3 regions of the Absiella sp. AM29-15 genome follow, and region 2 is predicted to be linked to each of the others. Evidence: a T-box and tRNA genes for the amino acid it is inferred to sense, from the RefSeq annotation. Region 2 holds a T-box; the other regions hold tRNA genes.
The links. The T-box of region 2 lies ahead of thrS (threonine--tRNA ligase). A T-box ahead of a tRNA ligase gene usually reads a tRNA of that ligase, here a tRNA-Thr.
Positions count from the first base shown of each region.

Region 1 (6,501 bases), on a different contig from region 2:
ATAAAGCTTTTGGCATGCATAATGCTTTTCGTGTAGAAACAGATTTCAATGGTACGATCATTTCCATACATGCCATGAATCTGGATGTAGATCAAGAAAGCCTGCAGAACATTCTTTCCACTATGGATATTAAGGATAAACAAAAAGGTATCTTACAATCACAAAGTCTGGCTTATCAGATCAAACAGACATCTTCCAACTATCAAATTGCGTTTGTTGATATCAGCGCCAATCTTAAAGATATGAAAAATTTAATTATTACATCGATGATTGTGGGTACTTTTGCTTTTCTGGCTTTCTTACTATTGAGTTTTATTTTGTCTAACTGGGCATTACGGCCAGTACAGCATGCATGGGATCAACAGAAACAGTTTGTTGCGGATGCTTCGCATGAACTAAAAACACCTTTAACTGTGATCTTAGCGGATAGCGATATCTTGCTTGCCCATGCAAACGATACTATTAATCATCAGGTGAAGTGGATCAACAGCATACAAAGTGAAGCACAACGTATGAAAAAACTGGTAGAAAGTTTGTTATTTCTTGCGAAAAGTGACGCAAACCGTCTGCCTGTGGAATTTCAAAACATAAACTTCAGTGATATCGTATGGAACTGTATCCTGCCCTTTGAAAGTATCGCTTATGAACACGGCATCCATTTACACAGCGAAATTGAAAACGATTTATATGTAAGCGGCAATGAAGCACAGCTAAAACAAGTCATGCTAATTTTTCTTGATAATGCCTGTAAATATACACCCGCAAAAGGAAAGATATCGATTCATTTGAAAAAAAACAATGAAAAACTAGTCTGTAAGATTCACAATACCGGCAGTTATATTTCCAAGGAGGAACAAGCCCATATCTTTGAACGTTTTTATCGTTGTGATAAAGCAAGAGTACATGAGGGTGGTTATGGTTTAGGCTTACCAATTGCAAAAAGTATCATGGATGCCCATCATGGTCAGATACAGGTAGAAAGCAATGAAGTAGAAGGATGCTGTTTTCAATTGATACTTCCGCTTAAAAATGGTTGAAGTCCTTTTGTTTATGAGATGTTTCTGTTATAATGGAAACGCATAAAATGAGGAAAATTATATGAAGATTATAAATGACAGTGAACTTTTACATATTATCCACAATACGCTAAATGAAATTGATGAAAGACTGATCGACCATGGATTTCGTGTAGCGTATTTATTACGTGAAATGATGATACAAGATGGAAGCTATTCTGAAGAAGAAATCAGAGATATGAGTATGGTTGCCATCCTGCATGATATCGGCGCATATAAAACTGATGAAATTGATGCGATGTTAGGTTTTGAATCCAGGCATATATGGAAGCATGCTGTTTATGGGTATTTGTTTTTAAAATATTTATCTCCGTTAAAACAACTGTCTTCCGTGGTACTTTATCATCATGTTCCATTTCAGGATTATGGACTGTATGATATCCCCTATCCTAAATTAACACAAATGCTGCATCTGGTAGATCATTGTGATCTCTATCTGATACGAAAGGAAAAATTTCCTGATGATTTCCATGATCGTTTATCAACCGAAGAATATGATCCTGAATTAACTGCCTTATTGAAAAAAACTGTTCAAAAAAGTAATGTTGTGGAAGTCATTACCCATGAACATCATGAAAACAGATTGATGGAGGAATTACATTTTAATGAACAGGAGATTCTGCAGTATATATCATTGATCAGTTATTCTATCGACTTTCAAAGTAAACATATGGTCGCACATACGATAACCACAACCAGTATCTCTAAAACACTGGGCACACTTTTAAAACTTTCGGATATACAGATACAAAAGCTTATGTATGGTGCCCTTCTTCATGATATTGGAAAAGTCGCAACACCTGTGAGCATACTAGAAAAGCCAGGCAGATTAACTGCCAGTGAAATGAAAATCATGCGGGAACATGTCACACACTCTATTCATATTCTGAAAGGTACCATGGATAATGAAATCGTACAGATTGCTGTCAGACATCATGAAAAATTAAATGGCAAAGGCTATCCTTATGGTTTATCAGAAAAAGATTTAACCTTAGAACAGCGTATTCTTGCGGTCGCGGATATCTTTAGTGCTTTAAGTGGTAAACGAAGTTATAAAGAAGCATTCGATAAACAACAAATGATGCATATTTTATACCAGATGGCTGATGAAGGTGCCATTGATTCCACAATTGTGGATATATGCCACGAACATTTTCATACCATTATGGAGAATATTGAAACAGATTGTATTCCTTTGTTGTCAACATATCATCATATCGAATATGAGTATGAGCATATTTTACAAGTAATTGGAAAGAAGGGCTGATATGAAAGCATTTTTATATGTAGGATTGGGTGGTGCCATTGGCGCAATGGCTCGTTATGGATTTTCTATGATTTCCATGAAAGCTGCCATTCCCATCAACACACTCCTCATTAATTTATTAGGCTCTATTCTCATTGGTTTTATTGCACAGCTTGCCTTATCATCTCATATATCTCCACAACTTGTGTTACTGATTAAAACAGGTATCTGTGGTGGTTTTACAACGTTTTCCACATTCTCTTTAGAAACCTTCCAACTAATTGAGAAAAAAGCATGGATACCAGCTGTTTCATACATTTTCGCTAGTGTCATGTTATGTGTGATTGGGGTATCTTTGGGAATGTATGGTGCCAGTTTACTGACAAGGAAATTTTCGTTTTAACTATGTACATTGATTTTGCATTGTGCTATAATAAATTCGCTTTCAAAAGCGATAGGCCGACTTAGCTCAGCTGGTAGAGCAACGCACTCGTAACGCGTAGGTCGGGGGTTCAAGTCCCTTAGTCGGCACCATATAAGAAAATGAATCAGTACCCATATCAAGTACTGATTTTTTTATATATTATGATACCTTTGTGAATTTCGCTGATAATACAATTTTAGCATCTTCATAATGCTCTTGCGTTAATACACGTTCATGTATCCATCCACCATCTCCACAAGAATACTTATTTATAATAAGCTCTTTTGTGTAAGGCTGTACCTTTGAAAGAATTGTATCAAACTGATTATTTGATAATCTTACCATCACTGTAAAAGCATTTCGTTCAGGAAATACGTTACAGATGAGTTTCTTTTTGATACGATGGGCAATACACCAGCCATAATGATTTCCATATGGATAGGATAATTCTTGCCGGGTATGGTAGGTTGTTGATAACCACTCATTAAGCAACATAAACAATGCTCCACAATCGCCACAATACGCCTCCATTTCTTCAATAGCTGGTTGTTTACTTTTCTCAAGCATTCTTTCATACATGATCATGTTCTCCTTTATGTATCGTGAATTTCATACGTATTTCTGTATAAGTTATGCCATCATAGGTATAGGAAAATACTTCCTGTTTTTTCTACTCCGGCAATGGTATGGATATCTTTTTTATTGATGTACCAATATGTTTTTCTTTTCGCCATAAAGGAGGTTCACCATCATCTCCCCAATACTCGTCAATGCATTCAATTTTATCATCTTTTACTTTTATAAAGGAAGTTACATGAAAAGATAGCTCTGTGGAAAACACATGTGTCACTGTGATAATCACTTGATCTATTCTTTCTATTCTTTCAATCTCGCCATCCCATCTGCCCGGATATTCACAATTCGCCTGTATGAATTCATCCAGTGTAAATTCTTCATTGGTATTATGCCATCGAATGACTGCATTTTCATGAAAGTATGAGCGCATGAGTACAGGATTTTGTTGAAGTGTTGCTTTCCAATAATTTTGTATATCCATATGGTTCACCCCTCTATCGTTAAATCATATAAATCATCAAAGATATCTGAAAATTCAAAAGAAATGATATGCGTATCATCTAATGTTTGATTACAATAGGAACATTGTCCATCATTATTTGACAACAGCAAAATAGATGGTGTTCCCAGTGCAGGCAACAGTGTTTCTTTATTTTGATCAGGGAATATGCCATCATCACGAAAGGCTTCATCCTCTAATAAAAAATCCATAATTTTTGATAAATACAAGTGATAAGCAGATGCAAGCTTCCTCGCATATTCTGCATTTTCATCTGTGTATTCATCCATCATAAAATCAATATTCTGAATGGTTGCTTTATACAACTGACTTTCATTATCATATTGAAAACCATCAATGGTTTCCGATTTATGTTCTGTATGTTTCATAATGTCTCCTTTTTATTTATGTATTATATGTCATTATACCATGACTATCGTGTTTCTATAAATGAAATATGCATATTTTATCTTATTTCTTCTGTAAGATATACAGTAAAAATTTTTAAAAATGTATCATTTAGGCTTTACGAATTCCTGTCTTTTATGGTATAAAGAATACGCACTGGTTCCTTACCTCCCAGTATAATCATAGGCAAACGAAATGAAATAATAGATTTATAATTTTTTTATAAATGCTTTTTTTTTCATGACCTTGCTTATTGGTAAGGTCTTTTTTTTGAATGGAGGAGTATTTATGAGAAGAAAAGTAATCATCGATTGTGATCCGGGTATTGATGACAGTCTTGCACTCATGCTGGCGTTATCATCGGATGAGATTGAAGTTATAGGCATTACCATTGTTTGTGGTAATTCACCTGTTGAAATGGGTTTTAAAAATGCTAAAAAGATATTAGCACATATGCAGCGTCTGGATATACCGGTATTTGTGGGCGCTGATAAGCCCTTAAAGAAAACTTTCTGTGATGCTTTAGATACGCATGGAGCCGATGGTCTTGGTGAAAGCTTCTTAAAGGATATTCCTGGATATCATCAAACAATGGATGCTGTCACCTTTTTATCAAAAACCTTAAAGAAACAATCCTGTTCCATCATCGCTTTAGGACCTTTGACCAATTTAGCTCAGCTTATTTCACAGGATGTGGAAGCTTTTGATAAAATAGAACAGCTTGTTTCCATGGGTGGCAGCTATAAATCTCATGGTAATTGTTCTCCTGTCGCTGAATACAATTATTGGGAAGATCCTGAAGCTGCCTGTCTTGTTTATCAACAAATGGCCAAAACAAAGAAACAAATACATATGGTGGGTTTAGATGTCACACGCAAAATCGTTCTTACGCCAAATCTTCTTTCCTATATGGAACGATTGCATCCTGAGAAGGGAGCATTTATAAGAAAAATCACCAAGTTCTATTTTGATTTTCATTGGACACAAGAACATTTGATTGGCTGTGTGATCAATGATCCCCTTGCTGTCGCTTACTTTCTTTTTCCTGAAATATGTTCTGGATTTTCATCTTATGTACAAATTGAAACAGATGGCATATCAAGAGGACAAAGTGTTGTGGATGCCTTTCATTTCTATCGCAAGGAGAATAATGCAGTCATTTTGACACAAGTGGATGTAAAAGCCTTTTTCCAATTATTTATATCCCGTATATTACATCTGGATCTTGCACAGATTGATCTTTTGGACACACTCATATAAAGAAAGGGGTTTTCATTTATGAAATCAAAAATTACAGTATATCATATCAGCATGATTGCTTTTGCGATTGTTATAAATCTGGTTGGTGGTCAAATTGCTTTAATGCTAAAACTTCCAATTTATTTAGACAGTATGGGCACTATCTTTATCGCAGCTGTTTATGGTCCTTTTTATGGTGCTATGCCAAGTATCTTAAGTGGCTTGATTTTAGGAATGACATCAGATATCTATGCTTTGTATTATGCTCCTGTTGGTATCCTTTTAGGAATGTTAGTCGGCATTGTCTGGAAAAAGAAAAAAGATAATCTTGCATGGGCATTTTTCAGTGCACTTTTTGTGACAATTCCAACTTCTCTAATATCAGCCTGTATCACCGCATACCTTTTTGGAGGCATTACATCTTCAGGTTCCACATTTATCGTACAATTATTAGCCAAAACACCATTAGGATTAACACTGAGTTGTTTTATCGTACAGCTATTTACAGATTATTTAGACCGTATCATCAGTATCCTGTTGATTAGTTCCCTATTACATAAACTTCCACAAAGCTTTATCTATAAGATAAAACGGCAAGCGGATTAATGCAAGGTTTTTATGTACAACCATTGCACGTTTGTATCTTTTCGCTTATAATACGCATAGTTATAAAAGGAGTGATACGATGCGCAACTATATCGCTGATTGCCATTTTTTCCATGCTGCTTTAAACACAAAGATGGATAAACGTGGATTCGAAAGTGTAGAAGAAATGAATGAATATATGATTCAACAATGGAATAAAAAAGTAAGAAAAAATGATGAAGTTGTTATTCTGGGAGATTTATCCTGGGGAAAAGATGAGGAAACAAATGAACTGTTAAAGCGATTAAACGGGCGTTTATTTCTGATTATTGGAAACCATGATCGATATCTGAAAAGTAAAGATTTCCACACAGAGCGCTTTGAATGGATCAAATCATATGAAGAATTGTCAGACAATAATCGTAAAGTGATTTTAAGTCATTATCCT
Region 1 is NZ_QVFL01000003.1:18,347-24,847, reverse strand. Features, by position in the region: gene DW761_RS03945 (sensor histidine kinase) at 1-1,037, shown strand, start outside; gene DW761_RS03940 (HD-GYP domain-containing protein) at 1,099-2,343, shown strand; gene crcB (fluoride efflux transporter CrcB) at 2,345-2,725, shown strand; tRNA gene DW761_RS03930 (tRNA-Thr) at 2,781-2,856, shown strand; gene DW761_RS03925 (DUF3788 domain-containing protein) at 2,906-3,325, opposite strand; gene DW761_RS03920 (nuclear transport factor 2 family protein) at 3,417-3,803, opposite strand; gene DW761_RS03915 (hypothetical protein) at 3,809-4,210, opposite strand; gene DW761_RS03910 (nucleoside hydrolase) at 4,518-5,489, shown strand; gene DW761_RS03905 (ECF transporter S component) at 5,508-6,074, shown strand; gene DW761_RS03900 (metallophosphoesterase) at 6,154-6,501, shown strand, end outside.
Region 1: it has a tRNA-Thr gene. The T-box ahead of thrS (threonine--tRNA ligase) is inferred to sense a tRNA for this amino acid. The anticodon was not compared.

Region 2 (6,501 bases):
TTCTTGTACATTTATTAGCATAGATTCTCCTCCTAATAAAAAAAGACAATCAGTGAAATAATCGCTGATTGTCTGCGTGATTAATGATGACATCCACCTTCACTGTGATCTCCACAGGTGTGTCCTTCTTCATGATGATGGTTACAGCTTCCACTTGGATCATCTTTCAATGTACCTGCTTTTAAGGCATCAATGATAACATCCACGTTTCCATTCGCTCCAGCAATCACCTGGATATTGTTTTGTGCCAAAGCATCTCTAGCACCCTGTCCAATACCTCCGCAGATCAGCGTATCTACATTTGCCTGCGCAAGTAAGGTGGCAAGAGCACCATGTCCACTTCCTCCACTTGATAATACTTCTTTGGATACGATTTCACCATTTTCCATATTCACTAATAAGAATGAAGGACACTTTCCAAAGTGCTGGAACACCATATTATTTTCCATTGTAATTGCATATCTCATTTTGTTCATCTCCCTATTTTGTATACATCTCATCTGTAAGTGTTAATTTAAACTGTTTCAAGAATGTTTCAATATCGGTTTTTACATCTGTTGCTTTTTTGATATGGATATTTTGACGTTCCCATGTTTTCACTGCGATTTCTGCATTTGGAATACCAAGTTTTTCAACTGTTGCGGCTTCTACCTGCGCTTTGATTTTATCACTGTCTTTAGGTGCTGTTTCATTTGCGAATTTTGCGGCTTCTTCGATATAGCTTGCGACTTTATCTTCACTGCCTTTTTTCACAAACAATGCTGCCTGTGGATATCCGCTGGATTCCAGATTGTTTTTTTCTTTGTATTCTTTCTGCAGATCTTTGATAATTTTTAACTCAATACCTTTTTCTTTTGCTTTCGCAATTGTAGCAGTCGCTGCAGGTTCTGCCATTAAGCCAACACTAGCTTTACCACTTAACAACTGTGCCTGTACATCATTCACGGAATTGAAGTATGTAGGTGTTGCTTTGATTGTGGATAAATCCATGCTTGCATTTAATACTTTCTGAGGTACTGCTTTTTCACCGAATACCGCGAATGTGCCTTCTTTATCTAAGGCATCATCACTTGTACCAACGATATACAGATTACCCCAAGTCACAACCTGGCTCAATGTATAATTGCTTTTCCCTTTATTCATCAAAGCTGCTCCCTGGTTGATTGGTGCTACAATGATATCATAGCTACCATCCTCCTTGGATAACTCTGCCGCAAGCGTGTCTGCACCATCTACTGTTTCCATGGTCACCTTGTCATTTCCATATAGGCCTAATAAAGAAAGACTTGGTGCTCCCATTGGTGTCAATACTTTGATTGGTTCTTCTTGCTTTGCTGTTGAGCATGCAGTAAGCGTTAAGGCTAATACTGCTGCCAGTGCTCCCTTGAATAATTTCATAAACGTTTCTCCTTCACTTCTGCACTCAACATAGTGATAAATTCATCAAGAGGCATTGTGATGGATTCTTTACTCATCGCTTTACGTATTGTTACACTTCGATTTTCGATTTCACCATCTCCAATGACCAACTGATAAGGTACCTTCTGCATCTGTGCTTCTCTTATACGATACCCCAATTTTTCATTTCTTGCATCTAATTTGCTTCTAAATCCTAAAGCATTCAGTTTTTCATTGATTTCTGATGCGAAATCTACATGTTTTTCATAGTGTACTGGTACGACCATAACCTGTGTTGGTGCTAACCAAGTTGGGAAGTGTCCTGCAAAGTGTTCAATCAGGATACCGATGAAACGCTCGATGGAACCAAAGATTACACGGTGTAACATAACAGGACGTGCCTTGCTGCCATCACTTTCTACATAAGATAAATCAAAACGTTCTGGTAAGTTCATATCCAACTGGATTGTTCCACACTGCCATTCTCTTCCTAAAGAGTCTTTGATATGGAAGTCTAGTTTAGGACCATAGAATGCACCATCGCCTGGATTGACTTTATATTCTTTACCTGCGTGAACACATGCATCCGCAAGTGCTTTTTCACTCTTTTCCCAAATTGCTAAATCTCCAATATATTTCTTTTCAGGACGAGTAGATAATTCAATACGATAGCTTAATCCAAATACGGAATATACACGGTCAATAAATTTGATCAATTCCATAACTTCGCTTTCAATCTGATCTGGACGCATAAAGATATGTGCATCATCCTGTGTAAATGTACGTACACGGAATAAACCATTTAATGCTCCACTTGCTTCATGACGGTGTACCTGTCCAAGTTCACCCATACGAAGTGGTAAATCTTTATAAGAATGTAATGCATTTTTAAATACTAATAAAGAACCTGGGCAGTTCATTGGTTTGATTGCGAATTCACGATCATCTACCATTGTTGTATACATGTTTTCTTTATAGTTTTCCCAATGTCCACTGACTTCCCATAATTCCTTACTCATCATGATTGGTGTTTTGATGAATTTATAGTTTTCTTTTGTATGTTCTTCATACCAGAAGCTTTCTAACAGATTACGGATAATCATACCATTTGGCAAGAAGAATGGCATACCAGGTGCATATTCACTCATCATGAACAAGCCTAATTCTCTACCAATCTTTTTGTGATCACGTTTTTTTGCTTCTTCCAACAGATTTAAATGTTCTTCTAATTCCTCTTTTGTTTCAAAGCATACACCATAGATTCTCTGTAACATCTTATTGTTGGCATCACCTTTCCAATAAGCGCCTGAGTGTTTTAACAGTTTAAAGTTCTTTAATTCTTTCACAGTATCTACGTGAGGTCCACGGCATAAGTCGATGAATTCTCCCTGCTGATAGCAAGTGATGTTTCCATCTTCTAAATCCTGAATCAAATCGATTTTATAAGGATCATCTTTAAACATTTCCAAAGCTTCTACCTTTGAGATTTCTTTACGTACGATACGTTTTCCATCTTTTGCGATTTTCTTCATTTCTTTTTCGATTTTAGGAAGATCCTCATCACGGATTACTTCATCTCCCAAATCAATATCGTAGTAGAATCCTTCACTGATGACTGGTCCTACCCAGAATTTTGCGTTTGGATATAAACGCTTAACGGCCTGTGCCATCATATGTGCACAGCTGTGATTCATTACACTTAATCTTTCATTTTCTTTAATGTCGATCATGTTCTTCATTCCTTTCTTACATTTATACATATAAAAAAGACTGCCATCAAAGGACGTCAGTCTTACACGCGGTACCACCTTTGTTCATATTTCAAATGAAATATGCCCTCTTACCTGTTAACGCTGGTTATATGCGGCACACCTTTTCAGGGGCAACTCCAAGGGAGTAAGTACAACATCTTTCAGAAAGCTTTCACCTGCCGCTTTCCTCTCTACATCAGAATATTTGTACCCATATCCTTTTCTTCGTTTTTGTTTTACTTTTATTTTATACAACTTTTTTTAAGATATGTCAATTCTTTCGCGTTTTTTCCTTCCTTTTTCCTCCAATTCCAGTATTTTGATTTCTATTTTACCATTCAGAATGCTAAAAAATAAGAAAAATTAACATTATATGAATTAAACATTCTATGAGTACTTGTGATAGAATAATCTCATGTAGATTTCATCAAAATATTGGTAACTGTGAAATTTACCAATATTCAGTATAATCGACATCATGAAAGAGGGTGTATTATGAGAAAGACTTATGGCTATGTTCGTGTATCGAGCCAGGATCAAAACGAAGCACGACAGTATCTGGAGTTGATTGAATTCGGGATTGAAGAAAAATACATCTATATGGATAAATTAAGCGGAAAAGATTTTAACCGTCCTTCCTATCATCAGCTGGTATATAAGAAAATAAAGCCGGGAGATCTGCTGGTCATCAAAAGTATTGATCGTCTTGGCAGAAATTATAATGAGATTCTAAATGAATGGAAATACATCACAAAGGAAAAAAATGTAGATATTAAAATTCTGGATATGCCATTATTAGACACAGATCAAAGTAAGGACTTAATTGGAACTTTAATAGGGGATATTGTTTTACAGCTGTTGTCGTTTGTTGCGGAAAATGAACGCATCAATATACGACAGCGACAGGCAGAAGGCATTCGTGCCGCAAAGATACGCGGTGTTCATTTTGGAAGGCCAAAAATTGACTTTCCAGAGGACTTTGGAGAAATCATCTATTTATGGAAAAAAGGTGAGCTGCAAAGTAAAGAGGCCATCGCATTATCAGGATTTAAGTATTCAACTTTTTATAAGAAAGTAAAAGAGTATAAAGAAATCATGCATAAAGCATAAAAGGTAGGAAAAACTCCTACCTTTTCTACAGCTTACCAGCTTCCACCACTGCCGCCGCCAAAACCGCCGCCGGAGAAGCCTCCACCGCCAAATCCACCAGAAGAGAAGCTTCCACCTCCACTTCCAGATTTCGCAGGTGGGATATAACAGACTGCTTTTGAAATATCACGCATACAATAATGGAAATGATTCCACCACAACATACTCATAAAGACATCTCCCTGATTGCCTATATACCAGCCAGGGTTTGGCAAGCCGATGTTTTCAAATTTTTTCACCCATACATCACTGATTCCAAGTACATACGCATAAGGCAGTACTTTAAAAAACGCATATGGATCATCCTTTGCCAACGCTTCAATTCGATCTTTTTCACAGCTTTCAATAAACTCTTTTAACCCAAGAATCTGTCCCAGCCATGCATTGCCTTTCTTACTGCGTTTATCCATGAAAACCATAATGACCAATAGTCCAAGTGTCACAAGGGTTGTCAATAAGATTACATACCAGCTTGTTTCCAGCTGCATTTGTAAAATCACACCGGCACCAATACAGATACCGTTACATATTAATAAAACGATCATCAGGATAAAGAAAGTAGAACGTTTCATCGCATAACGTTTTCTGATGAATAAAATCCATGGAATGATTGTGATTAATAAAATCAATGATGGTATCATAAATGGTAAAGAAAGTGATATTGCATCATATTTGGCATATGCCCCCGCAAAGGATGCGATTGCCTGTGGCAACACAACAATAAACAACATCACACATTGTAATACCAAAGAGGCTTTCATATATACCTGATTCTCTTTTTTAAAATGATTTTGAATCTGTATTTTTGTTTCATTCATCGCTTTACTCATTTTCTCCGTTTTTAAATCATCTTCTTTTACGATATAATCCTTAGAGAAGATTGCAGAAAACAGCGTTCGCTCATAATCATTAGCTTCTATGCCAAGTTCTTTACGTTTCTCAAGCTGGAAGCCTTCATTTTCATCATGAATCAAAATATTCCCATTGTTTGCCCACTTCAAAATCAAAGATACCGCATCACGATCATCTACGATATGATCGATTACATAGCCCACACCTGCACTATCTAAATCTTTTGGTGGATCAAATTCCACTGTCACAATGACTTCATCATCTTTACCAAAACGAATAAATAAAATCAGACTGCCAAGCAGGATGATCAGAGTAATACCAATCACATACGTATCATAGTTTTTATCTTTTGTAAAAGTAAAATAATCTTTTGGCACATTAACCATAATGGTTGCCTGCTCTTGTGAAAACAACATTTTTGTATTGTGTCCACTGATGACATTGCCATCTACTTTTACACTTAATTTATTGTTATTTTGACCATAGCGCCCTGTAGAAACATATATGTTTTCACTATCAAATGCTTTTGGCATGGTAATACGATAGGTAAAGTCCTTTATGGTTGTGTCAAAACTTCCTATCAAATTCCAGTACAGCATCTGTATGCCATCAAGATCTAGATCTTTTGTTTGTACACGATAAGAAAGACGATAAGACTGTTTTCCTATGACTTCTTCATCTTCATCGCCTAAACGTATGGAAATCCCATCATAGTTCTTTTCTACCTTATATGGTCCATCACATTCTATATGACTAATAGGAAAGTAATAGGACTTCTTTTCTTTTACGCCATCTACATTCCAATCCATATCATATACGGTTGGAATGTTACGATAAAAGCCATGACGTCTTTGCAGGAACTTTAAATCATAGGTTTCAGTGATATCAATACTGCCATTTTCATGTACGACCATTTCTATGTTTGCCTTTTCAATATCGAATGCTTCCTTTGCGGACAGCGGTGTCAGTGACATCATGCAGCAAACCATGATCATGATCCATAAACTTATCTTTTTCATAGTCCCTCCTTTGAAAAAAGGAATCGTATGCACAATATGGTAAACGATTCCTTCAGATTGTTTAAAACTGTACGTTTACATTTTCTCTTTGTGATGCGTCATTTACCTCATACATTGGTTTCTTTGTGAAATGGAAGATACCGGCTAATATATTGGTAGGAAACATCATGACAAGGTTATTAAACTTCAGACATACAGCATTGTAGTATTTACGTGCATTCGCAATATCATCCTCAATTGACTTTAAATCAGCCTGTAAAGACATGAAGTTTTCATTAGCTTTTAATTGTGGATATTGTTCACTGATTGCAAATAATGATCCAATCATGCTT
Region 2 is NZ_QVFL01000010.1:50,306-56,806, reverse strand. Features, by position in the region: gene DW761_RS11265 (GNAT family N-acetyltransferase) at 1-21, opposite strand, end outside; gene DW761_RS11260 (NifB/NifX family molybdenum-iron cluster-binding protein) at 81-467, opposite strand; gene DW761_RS11255 (hypothetical protein) at 481-1,398, opposite strand; gene thrS (threonine--tRNA ligase) at 1,395-3,128, opposite strand; T-box leader at 3,175-3,384, opposite strand; gene DW761_RS11245 (recombinase family protein) at 3,645-4,259, shown strand; gene DW761_RS11240 (DUF2207 family protein) at 4,292-6,169, opposite strand; gene DW761_RS11235 (LemA family protein) at 6,231-6,501, opposite strand, start outside.

Region 3 (6,501 bases), on a different contig from region 2:
TATTGTAACGAAGACAATCTGATTTATCAGGCCTTTTTAAAGGGATTAGAATATTTAAACGAGAAAGTCAGTGGTTTACGTATGCATGTGGAAACCAATATTCCTTATGCCCGTGGTATGGGAAGCAGTGCTACGTGTATCGTCGCAGGATTAACAGGTGCCAACGCCCTGTTTCACCATAAAATGAATAAATATGAAATATTTGATTTAGCTACCCAGATGGAAGGACACCCAGATAATGTTGCTCCTGCTATTTTTGGTGGATTGACTGTTTCTTTTATGGATCAGGGAAAACCAAATATGATTCGTTATGGTGTAAAAAAGGATTTAATTTTTGTAACAATGATTCCCGATTTTGAAGTCAGCACAAAAAAAGCCCGTGAAGTGTTGCCAAATCAAATGAGCTATGCCCAGGCTGTTTATCAAATGGGGCGTACCGCAGCCCTTGCCAAAGCAATAGAAATTGGTAACGGACTCATTATTTCAAAGGCTTGTAACGATCAGATGCAAGAGCCATATCGTAAAAAACTGATACCTGCATATGATGAAGTAAAAACATTATCAAAGGATTGTGGTGCCCTGACGATGTTTATATCTGGCAGTGGTTCAACAATGATGGCTTTAACACAGCAGGAAGAAGTCGCTGATGATTTGATAGCACAGCTAAAACAGCGTTATCCTTCATGGGATTATCGTAAATTACATGCCACCTATGATGGCAGCAGTGATGAGGTGATGTAATGGAAAAATATTATATTGTAGATAGCACCATCCTTCCAGATGTTCTGGATAAAGTAATAGAAGCAAGAACACTCTTACAGAATGGTGAAGTTAAACAAGTGAGTGAAGCTGTAAAAAAAGTGGGTATTTCACGAGGTACTTATTATAAATACAAAGATTACGTATTCCTTCCTGCACAGGGCATGAGTGCTAGAAAAGCAGTCATCTCATTGATGTTGCATCATGATAAAGGAATCTTAAGTGAAGTACTAAATACCATGTCTAAAGTAAATGCGAATATTTTAACCATTAACCAGAATATCCCTATTCATGACTGGGCCAGTGTGGTAATTTCCTTTGACTTATGTGAGATGATGGTATCCATAGACCAGCTGCTTGAACAGTTAAACACTTGCCGTGGTGTGAGTAATTTACATTTGATTGCGGTAGAATAAATGTATAACTTTACATGCAACATTTCTTTTTTCGTAAATTTATGATACGATATACAATGCCTTTCAGAAAAGGAGTAATTGTATGAAACAAATATTTGAAAAACTTAATGCAATCGCAGCATATGCAATTGCCATCAGTGCAGTTTTGATTATGCTCATCACCAGTATTGACTATAACTGCTTTGATAAAGGCTTCTATGCGAAAGAATATAAAGATTTAAATACAGCCCAGTCCCTTGGGATGACAGAAAAAGATTTAAACAAAGCCACTTATACTTTGTTAGATTATCTTAAAAATGAACGGGACGATATTCAAGTGGAAATTTCATTAAAAGGCACCAAAACAGAAGCCTTTAATGAAAAAGAAGCTAGTCATATGGTTGATGTAAGAAATCTTTATCATTTTGCATTGATCTTACGTAAGGGATGTATCGTCGCCTTACTTGTATCTTTGGTATATTTAATATTCCAATATCGTGGTGGTATTTATACACATTTAAGTATCGCTTATATGAAAACGGCGATTTTATTCTTTGTCTTTTTTGCTCTGGTAGGATTCTGGGCTTATGCTGATTTTGATGCTTTTTGGACTGCTTTTCATCGTTTAGCATTTAGAAACGATCTCTGGCTGCTGGATCCATCAACGGATTTGATGATCAACTTGTTCCCTAGTGATTTCTTCTTTAAACTGGTATTTAAGATTATTACCTGGTTTGCGGCAGGATTTGCAGGTTTATTCGCTGTTAGCTATGTTTATTTAAGACATCAGCTACATAAAGTACATAAGGAGTTGATGGGGAATGATGAATTACCACAATCTGATACTGGCAAGTAAGTCCCCTCGAAGAAAAGAACTTATGCAGGACTGTGGTTTTGCTTTTCGTTCTATCTCATGTGATTGTGATGAAGTATTTGATAAAGATATACCAGTAGAAAAAGCAATTGAAAAAATAGCATATCAGAAAGCCAAAACGGTATGGGATGCGTTTCCTGATCAATTGGTGTTAGGCTGTGATACGATGGTCATTTTAGATGGTGAACCACTTGGCAAACCAAAAAATCGCGAGGATGCAAGTCGAATGTTAAAACAGCTGTCTGGTAGCACACATCGTGTAATTAGTGGTGTAGCAATTCTTGGTAAGGATGTCCACATTGTATTTCATGATATCACAGAAGTTACATTCTATAATATTGAGGAGGATGATTTACAACAATATCTGGATAGTGATGAGCCTTATGACAAGGCTGGTGCTTATGGCATCCAGGGAAAAGGTAAATTGTTTGTGAAGGAAATTCATGGTGATTATTATAATGTGATGGGTCTTCCAATTGCGAAAGTCTACCGTGAATTGAAAAAGCTCTTAAAAAATCAATAAACTTTGCGAAAGCTGTTGAAAAAATATAGAAATATATTATAATATAATAGCTTTCCAAAGAAAGCTGCCGACATAGTATAGTGGTAATACAGAGCAATGGTAATGCTCAGCGCGCAGTTCAATTCTGCGTGTCGGCACCATCTGAAAATGAAAGTCTTCCAAGTGGAAGGCTTTTTTTATATAGAAAAACAAGGAAACTATTCATTTCCTTGTTCTTTTTCTAATAGCTTATCAAATTCATTTTTTGGCAATGGTTTAGAGAAATAATATCCCTGAGCGATATCACAACCAATGCCCCTTAAAAACTCTAATTGTGCTTTTGTTTCTACGCCTTCCGCAACTGTACGGACATTTAATGATTTATTCAATTCTATAATGTATTGAATAATCTTTTTTTGTTTCTCATGATCTACACCCATATCCTTAACGAAGAAACGATCTAATTTCAGTTCATCAAATGGCAGTGCCTGTAAAACATTCAAAGATGAATAGCCACTTCCAAAATCATCCATCGACACTTCAAAGCCTAATTGATGAACACTTTGAATTGTTTCCTTTAAGATCTCCATATCTTCCAACGCAACACTTTCAGTTACCTCCAGCACGATTGCGGAAGTATCAACATGATGTCGTTTTATGATTTTCTTTATATCTTCCATATAATTACTGCGATACATCAACATTCTTGACTGATTTACATTTATCTGTTTTATACAATATCCTTTAGACTGCCATTCTTCCATGTATGAGAATGCATGATCTAATACATACATATCCAGTTTTGTGATAAATCCATTTTCTTCAAATAAAGGAATGAATTCATCCGGCATAATGATTTTACCATCCATATTCCAACGGACAAGCGCTTCTGCGCCAACAATCTTTTCAGTCACAATATCATGTTTGGGTTGAAGATATACTTCAAATTCATGATTCTGTAGTGCTGTTTCCATTCTTGATTCTATTAAACTTTGATGTTGGGAAGCATTATATAATTTATCATCATAAATATAGATATCACTATTGCTATGCTTTTTACATTCTTTTAATGCCATCATAGCCCGATTGATCACAAGATCAATCGCCTGATTTTGTTCACGTTCATCAAAAATCTTTATTCCACAGGAGCATTGGATATAATAATGCTGTTGCGGATGTAGTTCATAACTGCATATCTTCGCTTTTAGTTTTTCCATGCGTTTTATCAGTGTTTGTTTATCTTGTTCATGCAGCATCAGACCAAAACAATCCGCATGATGACGATAATATAATTCATCTGTCTGGATTTCCTCTTTCAAACATTTTGCGAAATATTTCAAAAAAGCATCTCCAGCCTGATATCCAAATAATTCGTTAATCATCTTAAAGTTTAAAATATCAAGCTCAACGATACTATAATATCGACTTTTCTCTAATAACGCATTTGCCTCCAGTAAAAATTTACTCTTGGTATAAGAATTGGTAAGTTCATCAAAATATGCGATATTTTCTAATATTTTTCGACTACCTAAAATGATTTTATTGATATATTTTAATAAGGCGCTTAATAGAATAATAATTGCGATAATCGCCATGATAGATAATTTGGAAACCATACGTAAATTAGAGGTCAGTACAGAGTTAGGTACCATACTTACAATTAACCAGTCATTAATTCCCAAAGAAGTAAAATGCGCCAGATATGTATTGCCTTGCTGATGATACATGAAAGATCCATCTTCTTTATTTTTCAACGCCTGTTTTGCTTCTTCTAATTCATCCTGACGATCAAAACTTAATTGATATATATTATCATAAGTCTGATTGGGGTCTTCTTTACTTCGTATAACAAGTGCGCCATCACTTTTCACAATTCCCGCAAAACCATTACCTAATGAAGGCAGATCAACAATACTGCGATATATTTCTGAATCATTTACTGCACATAATGCCCCAATAATTTTACCTTTATGATAAATTGGCACTGCATAAATATTAATATATCCATCACCAAAAGAATCTTTAATTGTATCTGTGATGACTTCTTCACCATGTAATGCCTTTTTTACATAATCCATTTGACTTAAATCAACATTTTCTATTCTCTGTCCGCTAATATCCACCATTGTGGTCATACCATCGGTTCTAATAAACCCCATACGCATAAAACGATTCGCATTATTTATTTCTTCAAGAATTCGATACAGATGTTCTGTTTCCACAGCTTCTTCTTCCCCTAAAATTGTGGCCATCCCATCTAAAGTTTCTATATCTCCATGTATTTGACGAAGGATAGAAGCTTTATATTGTGTGGTCATCTGAGCTAAAAATTCATTTGTTTTTGCATTTTGCTGGTCATTGATAAACCACAAACCACTTAAACATAAAGAAATAAGTACAAACGTAATCGTTGCCACCACAAGAATGGAATGTCTGATTTGATTGTCTACCCGTTTCATTTTCTTCCTCCATGTACCTCCCTATTATACCATTTAATTTATCTGAAATGTAGAAAAAAAATATCCTTTTCTATGAATAAAACACATAGAAAAAGGAAAAAGTGAAAATATTCCATATCCTCAACAATTTCCTTTATACACGTAATTTAAATTCATTCTCGCAATATGACATAAATGTTCTATTTGATCAACATCAGTAGGTGGAATATGACAATGATATCGTGGAAAATATCGACTGATATGTAATGGTATATCTTTACTGATTGACGCAATCCATTTTGTCATTTGTTGCATTTCTTCTTCTCCATCATTTCTTCCGGGAATGATCAGCGTTGTTAGTTCTACATGTGTATACGCACTACAAAGTATGATATTTTCTTTGACCAGTTCAAGATTTCCACCTATTTTCTCATAGAATCCAGAAGTAAATGCTTTTAGATCAATATTCATCGCATCAATGTATGGCAATAAATCCATTAGATATTTTGATGTAATCGCACCATTTGTTACCAATACATTTTTAAGACCATGCGCATGTGCAAGTTTTGCACAGTCATAGATAAATTCATAGCCAATAAGTGGTTCATTATATGTATAGGCAATCCCAATATTTCCTTGTTCATCTGCTAAACGCAAAGCTAGATTTACGACTTCTTCTGGTGTCAGTTTTTCATATTCTACATGATTTTCTTGTGAAATGATTGCATTTTGACAAAAATCACAATGAAAGTTACAACCAAAACTACCAATGGATAAAATACTAGAGCCTGAATGAAATTGTGCAAGTGGCTTCTTCTCAATAGGATCTAATGCAAGTGATGTCATACAACCATAATTTAAAGATACAATTTTCCCATCTCTCATACCTCTGGCTTTACAAAATCCTGTTTTTCCTTCTGTTAATTCACATTGATGAAAACACAAATCACATTTCATGATGGCGAATCACCTCAAATCTTTGAATCCTGAAATCATCAGCTTCATCGATACCTGCTTTTGACAAAGCAATGCGTAATTGCTGATCAAATGTATCTACACCTTCTAAATCAGGCAACAATACTCCTCGACGTAATCCATCATCCACAATCACACCATATCGTTTCACATCTAAATCATCATCACAACTTGCTGGTTCAGGATCACCAAGTATGTCCACACTATATTCTATCAAATGCAGTTCTTCTTTTCTGACCGCATGAAAACGCGGATCTCTTGTTCCTGCAGAGATTGCATTTGCGATAATCTCTTCTCCAACATTCTTTTTCATTGGTGCCAAAGTTCCAATACAGCCTCTAAGACGATTATTTATATGTAGAGATACAAATACTGCCTTCGGCATATTCATCTTTTCTGGAATAAAAGCAGATGATAATACCGTATGATAACGAACATAGTGTTCTAAAGACATTTTCGCAAGCGCCACAAAGGGGTCTTTTTCTATATCGATTGCGCAAATACCATATCCCACACCAAAGGTTCCCTCATATGATAAAAACCTTGTACGATAAGCAT
Region 3 is NZ_QVFL01000022.1:54,226-60,726, reverse strand. Features, by position in the region: gene thrB (homoserine kinase) at 1-741, shown strand, start outside; gene DW761_RS18705 (ACT domain-containing protein) at 741-1,175, shown strand; gene DW761_RS18700 (TIGR01906 family membrane protein) at 1,258-2,010, shown strand; gene DW761_RS18695 (Maf family protein) at 1,979-2,551, shown strand; tRNA gene DW761_RS18690 (tRNA-Thr) at 2,618-2,691, shown strand; gene DW761_RS18685 (EAL domain-containing protein) at 2,749-4,989, opposite strand; gene amrS (AmmeMemoRadiSam system radical SAM enzyme) at 5,110-5,925, opposite strand; gene amrA (AmmeMemoRadiSam system protein A) at 5,915-6,501, opposite strand, start outside.
Region 3: it has a tRNA-Thr gene. The T-box ahead of thrS (threonine--tRNA ligase) is inferred to sense a tRNA for this amino acid. The anticodon was not compared.